One region of the Plantibacter sp. H53 genome, then DNA from elsewhere that is predicted to be linked to it. Evidence: predicted binding sites of a transcription regulator. Region 1 holds the regulator's gene; the other holds the start of a gene.
What was found. Region 1 encodes HspR, which represses chaperone genes until heat shock. Its sites were predicted from a motif close to AAGTTGAGTCNNNNNGACTCAACTT; they were not measured.
Positions count from the first base shown of each region.

Region 1 (5,586 bases):
ACAGGTCGTGCGCGACGCCCGTGTGCACGGTGGTCCCGCTGTGGAAGGGCGGGTTCAGGACGATGAGGTCGGCTGACGCGTCCGGCTGCATCGACAGGCCGTCGTCGCGGAGCACCGTGATGCGCTCGGCCAGTCGGCGGTCGGCGTCGTCGTTGGCGGCGATGGTCGCGGTGGTCGAGGCGACCGCTGCGGCGGACTGGTCGGTCGCGATGACCATGAGCTCGGGTCGGGCGATGGCGAGCGACACCGCGAGGACGCCGGTGCCGCAGCCGAGGTCGATGGCCGTCCGGGCGTCGGGCGCGATCTCCGGCAGCGCCTCGAGCAGGAAGCGGGTGCCGATGTCGAGCTTCGTGCCGGCGAACGCCGCGCCGGCGGCGGCGATGGTCAGGCCGATGTCGGCATGGTGCTCGGTGCGCAGCGCGGTCGAGGCCGTGGTGTCGGCCTCGTCACGCTCTCCCTCGACGGCGGCGGTCACCGGGTCGCTGGCGCGGAGCACCCGGGACTTCTGCCGGGCGAGGCTCGCGGTGACGGTCGAGAAGCTCCGACCGAGGACCTCGTTCATCGCGGGCGTCAGGTGTTTCACCCGGCCACCCGCCAGGAGGCGGACGTCTGCGGCGCTCCAACGAGCCACGGCGGCGGCGATCTCGTGCAGTGCCTCGAGGTGCTTGGGCAACTGGAGGAGGACGAGCGATGCGCCGGAGAACAGCTCTTCGCCGAGCGGCAGGTTGCGGAAGCCGCCGTCGATGCCGAGCCGTTCGGCGTTGGCTGCGAGGGCACGTTCTCCGACGGCGGCGTCCTGGTGGACCCGGACGTCCGTCGCCCCCAGGAGCGCGATGGCGCCGAGGGTCAGGGCCCCGTAGGCGTCGCCGACGACGACGATCTCGCCGGGCGTCGGCACCCGCCCGGCCAGGGCCTCGGCCGCTTCGTCGAGCAGGAGCCGATCGGTCGCGTCGACGGCGAAGAGGTTGGGTGCCTCGTGATCGGGGAACCGGCGCAGCGCGTCGAATGAGAACTCGGGCATCCCCTCAGCGTAACCGGCCAGGCGATACGAGGAACGGCGTCACCGTCTGCGGACGCGTCGAGCCGGCTTCTCCGCCTTCACGGCTCGGAGGACGGCCGGGAAGACGAGGACACCGAGCCCGGCGGAGACGAGGAGGTTGACGACCGTGGCGATGGCGACGCCTTGTCCGAAGGCTCGCACGGTCTCGAGGCCACTGGCGTCCTCGGCGCGGACGGACGCGATCGCACCGAACACGATCACGAGGCTGATGACCGCGAAGATGAGCTGCAGTGGGACGGTGGCCCACATGCCCCAGTGCGTGACGGCTCCTGCGCGACGCACGCCGTGACGCCGCAGGATCCGCAGGCTGAGGGCGATGCCACCGAGGAAGGCGACGACCCCGAGCGCGACGTACCCCCACACCCAGGCACCGAACGGCGGTGTGAGGAAGAGCAGGATGAACCCGAACACGCGCGAGAAGCCGTCGACCCATTCGGCCTCGCCCGCACCGAGCAGGACGCCGACGAGGATCGGGGCGCCGATCACGACGAGCGTCAGCAGCGGAAGCACGCCGGCGACGACACCGAAGTACATGAGCGGGTAGGCGGTCAGTCCGGTCAGCCGGGCGCCGCGCCGCCTCCGGGCCGTCGCGGGTGCGGTCTGCGCCGGGTCCGGCTTCGTCACCACGGGCTGCGCGCTCATGCCCCAACCCTACGCGCACCCGAAAGCGCACTCGTGGTCGTCATCCATGTGGGATGACGACCACGAGTGCGCTTTCGTCGGCTATTCGGAGAGCGACGGCCGCCAGACGACGACCTCGGTCCGGCGACGGGTGCGGGTACCGCTCCGCATCGGGACGACGCTCCCCTCCATGCCTGCGGCGAACACCCGGTTGCCCGGAGTCCGCAGCAGGGCGTTGGCGAGCGCGTGCTCGAGCTCCCGCACCCGACCCTGGAGCGAGCTGACCTCGTTCTCCAGGGTCAGGATGCGGGAGATGCCCTCGAGGCTGACGCCCTCGGCACTGAGCCTGGACACCTCACGGAGCTGGGCGATGTCGCGCATCGAGTACCTGCGCGACTTCCCGGCGGTCCGCGTCGGCGACACGAGACCGAGCCGGTCGTACTGCCGGAGGGTCTGCGGGTGCATGCCGGCGAGCTCGGCAGCCATCGCGATCGCGAAGACCGGCGAATGCTCGTCCATGCTCTCTGCCCTTCCGTGTGCTGCTGGTTACTAGCCCCGAGCCCGAGCGATGAGTTCGTCGCGGGGGTTGTCCTTCGGCTCCAGCTCGTGGAACCGTTCGAGTGCTTCCTTGGCCTCGCCGCCGAGGTGCGCCGGCACGACGATCTGCACGACGGCCAGGAGGTCGCCGGTGCCCTTCGTCGTCGCGACACCGCGGCCCTTGACGCGGAGGACGCGACCGCTCGGCGTACCGGGGGCGACCCGCAGCTTGACGGGGTCGCCGCCGAGCGTCGGAACCTCGATCGTGGCGCCGAGCGCGGCCTCCACGAAGGTGACCGGCACGGTGACACGGAGGTTCAGGCCGTCGCGTTCGAACACGGGATGCTTGCGGACACTCACGGTGACCACGATATCGCCGGGTTCGCCGCCGTCCGGACTCGGCTGCCCCTTGCCGCGCAGGCGGATCTTCTGTCCATCCGACACGCCCGCCGGGATCTTCACCTTGATGGTGCGTCCCTCGGAGGTCTGCAGGGAGATGGTGTCGCCCTGCGTGGCCGTGATGAAGTCGATCGTCGTGTGCGCGGTGATGTCGCGGCCGGGCGTGGGTCCGCCGTAGCCCCGGAAGCCACCGGTGGTCTGGCCGAAGCCACCCTGGCCGAACATGCCGCCGAGGATGTCCTCGTATCCGGGAGGAGCCTGCTGGTAGCTGTAGCTCTGGCGACCGCCACCACCACCGCCACCACCGAACATCGACCCGAAGACGTCCTCGAAGCCGCCCTGGCCGCCGCCGGCACCCGGAGCGGTGAAGCGGGCTCCACCACCCATGGCGCGGACGGCGTCGTACTCCTTGCGCTGCTCGGGATCGCCGAGGACCGAGTGGGCCTCGCTGATCTCCTTGAACTTCGCCTCGGCCTTCGCATCACCCGGGTTGGAGTCCGGGTGATACTGCCGGGCCAGCTTCCGGTAGACCTTCTTCAGCTCCGCGGGCGTCACGTCCTTCTTGACGCCGAGGACCTTGTAGAAGTCCTTGTCGAACCAGTCCTGACTCGCCATGGCTAGCTCGCCGGGACCGCGACGACCACCTTCGCGGCGCGCAGCAGGGTGGAGCCCAGGTGGTACCCGGTCTCCACGACGTCGAGGACGGTCTCGCCCTCGGCGCCCGGCGTGGGCTGCTGGAAGATGGCCTCGTGCACGTTGGGGTCGAAGGTCTCGCCGACCGCTCCGAACGGCTTCAGCCCGAGCTTCTCGGCAGCGCCGCGGAGCTTGGCCGCGATCTGCGTGAAGGGGGCGTCACCCTCGAGGTCGCCGTGCTTCTCAGCGCGGTCGAGGTCGTCGAGCACCGGGAGCAGGACCTTGGCGACCTCGCCGGTGGTGCGCTCGCGCTCCACCTCACGGCCGGCCTCGGTGCGCTTCCGGTAGTTCGCGTACTCGGCCGTGACGCGCTGCAGGTCGCCGAGGCGTTCTGCAGCGAGCTGCTCGGCCGGGGAGAGGTCGCCGCCCTGAACGGGCTCCTCGGGAGCCGCGTTGAGGATGTCCTCGACGGTCAGCTCGTCGTCGGCGGCCGGTGCGTCGGCGTCGGCGGATTCGGCAGGTGCGCCCGAGGGGGCCGACGCGTCGGCGTCAACCCCCTCGGTGCCAGGCTGACGAACCTCGCCGGTCTCCGGGTCGATCCGTCGCTTGTCGCGAATGATGGGATCGTCCTGGTTCTGGTTCTGGTTCTCGTCAGTCATGGTTACTTCTTGTCCTTGTCGTCTTCGTCCTCGACGACCTCGGCGTCGACGACGTCCTCATCGGAGGTCGCCTCCTCAGCCGGGGCCTCGGTTCCTGCGGCGGACTCGGAGGCCTGCGCCTGGGCGTAGATCGCCTCGCCGAGCTTGACCTGGCTCTCGTTGAGCTTGTCGAACGCGGTCTTCACCGCGTCCTCGTCCTCACCGGCGAGCGCGCTCTTCAGGGCGTCGACATCGGCCTGGACGTCGGTCTTGACGTCCTCGGGCAGCTTGTCGTCGTTCTCCTTGATGAGCTTGTCGATCGAGTAGGCGAGCTGCTCGGCGCTGTTGCGGACCTCGGCCTGCTCGCGGCGGGCCTTGTCGTCCGCAGCGTGCTCCTCGGCCTCGCGGACCATGCGCTCGATGTCCTCCTTGCCGAGGGACGAGCCACCGGTGATGGTCATCGACTGCTCCTTGCCGGTGCCCTTGTCCTTGGCGGACACGTGCACGATGCCGTTGGCGTCGATGTCGAAGGTGACCTCGACCTGCGGCACACCGCGCGGAGCCGGCGCGATGCCGGTCAGCTCGAAGGTGCCGAGGTTCTTGTTGTCGCGGGTGAACTCGCGCTCGCCCTGGAAGACCTGGATCGCGACGGACGGCTGGTTGTCGTCGGCCGTGGTGAAGGTCTCGCTCCGCTTCGTGGGGATCGCGGTGTTGCGCTCGATGAGCTTCGTCATGATGCCACCCTTGGTCTCGATACCGAGCGACAGGGGGGTGACGTCGATGAGCAGCACGTCCTTGCGCTCACCCTTCAGCACGCCGGCCTGGAGGGCTGCGCCGACGGCGACGACCTCGTCAGGGTTGACGCCCTTGTTGGGCTCCTGACCACCGGTGAGCTTCTTGACGAGCTCCGCGACGGCGGGCATGCGGGTCGATCCACCGACGAGCACGACGTGTGCGATGTCGGAGACCTTCACGCCTGCCTCGGCGATGACGTCGTTGAACGGCTTGCGGGTGCGCTCGAGCAGGTCCTGCGTGAGCTCCTCGAACTTGGCGCGGGAGAGCGTCTCGTCGAGGTTCGCCGGGCCGTTCTCCGTGAGGGACAGGTACGGGAGCTGGATCGAGGTCGACATCGAGGAGCTGAGCTCCTTCTTCGCCTGCTCGGCGGCTTCCTTGAGGCGCTGCTTCGCGATCTTGTCGCCCGAGACGTCGACACCGGTCGAGTCCTTGAAGCGCTTGATCAGGTAGTCGACGACGCGCTGGTCCCAGTCGTCTCCACCGAGGCGGTTGTCACCGGAGGTGGAGCGGACCTGGATGGTGGAGAAGTCGTCGTCCTTGCCCACTTCGAGCAGCGAGACGTCGAAGGTACCGCCACCGAGGTCGAAGACGAGGATGAGCTCGTCCTCCTTGCCACGGTCGAGGCCGTAGGCGAGGGCTGCGGCGGTCGGTTCGTTGATGATGCGGAGCACGTTGAGGCCTGCGACCTCACCGGCCTCCTTCGTGGCCTGACGCTCGGCGTCGTTGAAGTAGGCGGGGACGGTGATGACCGCGTCGGTCACGGTGTCACCCAGGTACTGCTCGGCGTCGCGCTTCAGCTTCGCGAGGATGCGGGCGGAGAGCTCCTGCGGCGTGTATTTCTTGCCGTCGACGTCGAACTTCCAGTCGGTGCCCATGTGGCGCTTGACGCTCGCGATGGTGCGG
Region 1 covers NZ_LWCT01000051.1:122,128-127,713, reverse strand. Annotated here, with positions in the region: gene A4X17_RS18725 (methyltransferase) at 1-1,021, opposite strand, end outside; gene A4X17_RS18720 (hypothetical protein) at 1,061-1,702, opposite strand; gene A4X17_RS18715 (heat shock protein transcriptional repressor HspR) at 1,784-2,200, opposite strand; gene A4X17_RS18710 (DnaJ C-terminal domain-containing protein) at 2,231-3,232, opposite strand; gene A4X17_RS18705 (nucleotide exchange factor GrpE) at 3,235-3,909, opposite strand; gene dnaK (molecular chaperone DnaK) at 3,912-5,586, opposite strand, start outside.

Region 2 (5,586 bases), on a different contig from region 1:
ATGCCACGATCACGACGGCGATGATCTTCGCCAGTTCTTCGGCGACCCCGGCGAAGAAGAGCCCGATGTCGTGCGGGTTCTCGCCGGCATCGGTCGCGGCGACGCCGATGAGGGAGTCGAAGGTGCTGCCGAGCGTGATGGCGATGAAGCCTCCGACCAGCACCGCCCAGAGGAGCGTCGCCGTCGTGACGCCGTCGCCCGACTGGAGGCGTCGGGCCATGATGAGCAGCAGGGTGGACGCGGCCAGCCCTGAGCCGAGCAGGATCCACGCGGGGACCACTGCCGGGTTGCCGAGGAGCACGTGCGGCACCAACAGCAGGAACAGCCAGAGCGCGAGGCCGCCGAAGAAGAACCAGGCGGGGGCGTGTGCGTGACGCCAGAGGGGCGCGGCGGTGCCGCTGGTCTCGGGCGTCGTGATCGGGGCTGCGTGCGACATCGTGTCCTCTCAGGGCGCGCCGACCGGGCCCACCGCGAGGATCACGCTAGTGCGCGGCATCCGTCGGGCACCAGGGGTTTCCTCCCCCACTCGGGGGTCACTGCCAGCGCGGTGCTGTCGCGTGAGCGCGGGGCAGACGCGTGAGCGCACCCCTCCGGAGGGGCGCGCTCACGTCGATAGGCTGCGCTGGGGTCAGCGCACCGCGCTGGCCGCAAGCAGCCGGGCTAGGCCGGAACCACCGCGCGCTCGACCGTGAGGCCGTCGCCGTCGCTCGCGAGCCCGACGTGGACGGTGTCGCCGTCGCGGATCGAGCCGTCGAGGATCGCCCGCGCGAGGCGGTCGTCGATCTCCCGCTGCATGAGTCGACGCAGCGGACGCGCGCCGTACATGGGGTCGTATCCGCGCTCCGCGAGCCACGCACGCGCATCGGGCGTGACCGCGAGGTGCAGCCGACGCTCGCCCAGTCGACGCTGCAGGCGATCGATGTAGAGCTCGACGATCTGGCCGAGCTCCGCTTCGCTGAGCGGCTGGAACACGACGATGTCGTCGAGACGGTTGATGAACTCCGGTTTGAAGGCCTGGCGCACGAGCTGCTGGACCGCCTCCTCCTTCTGCTCGAGGGAGAGCGAGGCGTCCATCAGGTACTGCGAGCCGAGGTTGGACGTCAGCACGAGGATGACGTTCCGGAAGTCGACGGTGCGCCCCTGGCCGTCGGTCAGCCGGCCGTCGTCGAGCACCTGCAGGAGGATGTCGAACACCTCGGGGTGCGCCTTCTCGACCTCGTCGAGCAGCACGACGGAGTACGGGCGTCGACGGACGGCCTCGGTGAGCTGCCCGCCCTGCTCGTAGCCGACGTACCCCGGAGGTGCACCGACGAGCCGGGAGACCGAGTGCTTCTCGCCGTATTCGGACATGTCGATGCGGACCATGGCCTTCTCGTCGTCGAAGAGGAACTCGGCGAGCGCCTTCGCCAGCTCGGTCTTACCGACGCCGGTGGGGCCGAGGAACATGAAGGAGCCGGTCGGACGGTCGGGATCGGAGATGCCGGCCCGGGTGCGCCGGACGGCGTCGGACACGGCGGCGACCGCACGGTGCTGCCCGATGAGTCGACGGGACAGTTCCTGCTCGAGGTACAGCAGTTTCTCCGTCTCGCCCTGCAACAGGCGACCGACGGGGATGCCGGTCCACGCGGCGATGACGGCGGCGATGTCCTCGGCGGTCACCTGGTCGTTGACCATCCGGGGTTCGCCGTCGGTGTCCTGCTCGGCCGACTCCGCGAGCGCGAGTTCGCGTTCGAGCTGCGGGATGTCGGCGTAGAGCAGCTTGGACGCCTGTTCGAGCTTGCCTTCGCGCTGGGCGCGTTCGGCCTTGCTCCGGGCGGCGTCGAGCTGCTTCTTGAGGTCGCCGACCCGGTTGAGGCTCGCACGCTCGCGCTCCCAGCGCGCCTGCAGTTCACCGAGCGCGGCCTGGCGGGTCGCGAGGTCCTCCCGGAGGCGGGCGAGGCGCTCCTTGGAGGCGTCGTCCTTCTCCTTCTTGAGGGCGAGCTCCTCGAGCTTCAAACGGTCGACGCTGCGTCGGAGCTCGTCGATCTCGACGGGGGCCGAGTCGATCTCCATGCGCAACCGGCTGGCAGCCTCGTCGATGAGGTCGATCGCCTTGTCGGGCAACTGCCGCGACGTGATGTAGCGGTCGGACAGGGCTGCCGCCGCGACGAGCGCGTTGTCGGCGATGGCCACCTTGTGGTGCGCCTCGTACCGCTCCTTGAGGCCGCGGAGGATGGCCACCGTGTCCTCGACGCTCGGCTCCCCCACGAACACCTGCTGGAAGCGACGCTCCATGGCGGCGTCCTTCTCGATGAACTCGCGGTACTCGTCGAGCGTGGTCGCGCCGATCAGCCGCAGCTCGCCGCGGGCGAGCATGGGCTTCAGCATGTTGGCCGCCGCGACGGACCCCTCGCCGCCGCCGGCACCCATGAGGACGTGGAGCTCGTCGATGAAGGTGATGATCTGTCCGTCGGACTCGTCGATCTCCTTGAGCACGGCCTTGAGGCGTTCCTCGAACTGCCCGCGGTACATGGCGCCGGCCACGAGCGCCGAAAGGTCGAGGGAGATGAGCTGCTTGCCCTTGAGGCTCTCGGCGACGTCGCCCGCGACGATGCGCTGGGCGAGGCCTTCGACGACGGCGGTCTTGCCGACGCCGGGCTCGCCGATGAGGACGGGGTTGTTCTTGGTGCGCCGCGTGAGCACCTGGCTCACGCGGCGGATCTCGGCGTCGCGGCCGATGACCGGATCGAGCTTGCCGGAGGCGGCGATCTCGGTCAGGTTGACGCCGTACTGCTCGAGCGCGCTGCGCTGGTCCTCTTGCTGAGGCGTCTGGCCTGCTGGCATGGGTACGGTCTCCTGTTCAAAACTTGAGTGAATCTGACTCAAGTTTACCACCGCCACCCCCCGCCGACAAGGTGCGATCGGCGGGTGACCTTCAGTGCATCGAAGGGTAGGCTTACCTATCGATGCCTCGCCTCAGTGAACAGACCCCCGACTCGATCTTCATCCTCCTCGCAGCCGTCGTCCGGCGCATCGAGCAGGTGAGCCCGAGCTATCGGCGCTTCACGTTCACGGGCCCCGAGGTCCAGCACATCGCGGACAACCGTCACGACCAGCGCATCAAGCTGCTCTTCCCGCTGCCCGAGACCGGTTTCGACGAGCTGCCGATGCACGACGACTGGTACCAGGCCTGGCGGCTGCTGCCCAACGACAAGCGTCACCCGATGCGCACGTACACGATCCGCGAGGTCCGGCCCGAGCTCGCCGAGTTCGACGTCGACATCGCCCTGCACGGCCGCGTCGGCCCCGCGTCCACCTGGGCGATGGACGCGAAGGTCGGCGACGAGCTCGTCGTCAACGTCCCGAACGCCCGGTCGGCCGTCCCGGCCGGCGGCATCGACTGGCATGCGCCGGCCACCGTCGACCAGGTGCTCCTCGCCGGCGATGAGACGGCCCTGCCCGGGATCGCCGGGATCCTCGAGCGCCTGCCGAGCACCGCGCGCGGGATCGCCGTCGTCGAGCTGCCGCACGAGGACGACATCGCCGCCCTGTCCACGAAGCCCGACGGGATCGAGGTCGTCGTCCTCCCCCGCGGCGACCAGCCCGTGGGCACCCTGCTCATCCCCGAGGTCGAGCGCATCGCGAGCCGCCTCGCGCCGAGCGTCGACACCGCCACGATCGCCACGCAGCCGGCACTCGAGGACGTCGACGTCGACACCGAGCTGCTCTGGGAAGCGCCGGTCAACGCGACCGGAGGCCCCGTCCTCGAGAGCGCACCGCTCTACGCGTGGCTCGCCGGAGAGGCGTCGGCCATCAAGACGCTCCGCCGACACCTCGTCTCCGGGTGCGGCGTCGACCGCAAGTCGGTCGCGTTCATGGGCTACTGGCGACACGGCAAGGCCGAAGACAACCGATGAGCCGGTGAGCGCCGACCTCGACAGCCTGCGGCTCCCGACCGCGGCCGCCCGCGCACGAGAGGCGTCGACCGGCATCGCCCGATCGACCGCCTCGCGCTGGCTCCTCCTCGTCGCAGCGCTCGTCGTGCTCGCCACAATCGCCGTCGGCAGCCTCTTCATCGGCTCGGGGACCATCAGTGCCGCCGAGGTGTGGCGGGCACTCTCGCTGGGCGGCGACGACACCAATGCGATCCTCGTCACCGGGTTCCGGGTGCCGCGCATGCTCCTGGCCATCGGCGTCGGAGCGGCGCTCGGCCTCGCCGGAGCGATGATGCAGGCCGTCACGCGGAACCCGCTCGCCGACCCCGGCATCCTCGGCGTCAACGCCGGGGCGTACTTCGCGGTCGTGCTCGCCGTCGCCATCGCCGGCACCGCCGACCTGAGCTCGTACGTGTGGTGGTCCTTCGCCGGCGCCGGCCTCGCCTCCGTCATCGTGTACGTGATCGGCTCCCGGGGCCGCGCCGGGGCGACCCCGGTCCGCCTCGTGCTCGCCGGCGTCGCGCTCTCCGCAGCGCTGCAGGGGGTGACCTTCGCCATCACGATCCGCAACCCCGACATCTTCGACAAGATCCGCTTCTGGCAGGCTGGATCACTGCAGAACCGCCAGATGGACGTGTTCCTCGGGGTGTCGCCGTTCCTCATCGTCGGAGTCGTCCTCGCGCTCGTCGTCTCGCGGTCACTCAACGCCGTCGCCCTCGGAGACGACCTCGCGACCTCCCTCGGCACGAAGGTGCTCCGGACGCGGGTGCTCTCGGTGGTCGCGATCACCCTGTTGTGCGGTTCGGCCACCGCGGCGGCCGGGCCGATCGCCTTCCTCGGACTCATGTCGCCCTACCTCGCCCGCGCCATCGTCGGACCGGACCAGCGCTGGGTGCTCCCGTTCACGATGGTGTTCGCGCCGATCATCTTCCTGCTGTCCGACCTCGTCGGGCGGGTCGCCGTCCCCGGCGAGATGCCGGTGGGGATCGTCACGGCGTTCGTGGGTGCCCCGCTCCTCATCGTGCTCATCCGCCGTTCGAAGGCGCAGGGGCTGTGACCGCGGTCGCCGAACCGGGCCGGCGCACCGTGCGGGTCGGTCGGGTCAGCTGGGTGGTCCACCGGCGCGAGCTGGTCGTCGTCGGCGCCCTGGTCGCCGTCGTCGTCGAGGTCGGCGCCTTCGCGCTCACCCAGGGCGAGTACCGCATCCCGCTCGACAAGCTGCTCGCCGCGTTCACCGGCACGGGCTCGGAGAGCGTTCTCCGCATCGTCTTGGAGTGGCGCCTGCCGCGGGTCGTGATCGCCGTCGTCGGCGGGATCGCGCTCGGGCTCTCCGGCGCGATCTTCCAGTCGATCACCCGGAACCCGCTCGGCAGTCCCGACATCATCGGCTTCAACTCCGGCGCGTTCACCGGCGCGCTCATCGTCACGCTCGTCGTCGGCGGGAACTATGCGGCGACGGTGTCCGGTGCGTTGATCGGCGGGCTCGCGACGGCCCTCGTCGTCTATCTCCTCGCGTGGTCTCGGGGCGTCCAGGGCTTCCGGCTCATCGTGATCGGCATCGCGATCAGTGCCGTCCTCAACGCGTTCAACGACTACCTGCAGCTGCGGGCGGACCTCAACGCCGCCATCGCGGCCGCGAGCTGGAGCATGGGTTCGCTCGCCGACCTCGGGT
Region 2 covers NZ_LWCT01000016.1:2,077-7,662, reverse strand. Annotated here, with positions in the region: gene A4X17_RS09920 (PrsW family glutamic-type intramembrane protease) at 1-436, opposite strand, end outside; gene A4X17_RS09915 (ATP-dependent Clp protease ATP-binding subunit) at 661-2,823, opposite strand; gene A4X17_RS09910 (siderophore-interacting protein) at 2,946-3,896, shown strand; gene A4X17_RS09905 (iron chelate uptake ABC transporter family permease subunit) at 3,901-4,971, shown strand; gene A4X17_RS09900 (iron chelate uptake ABC transporter family permease subunit) at 4,968-5,586, shown strand, end outside.
Region 2: the regulator HspR is predicted to act here: its motif matches at 2,844-2,868, upstream of A4X17_RS09915 (ATP-dependent Clp protease ATP-binding subunit).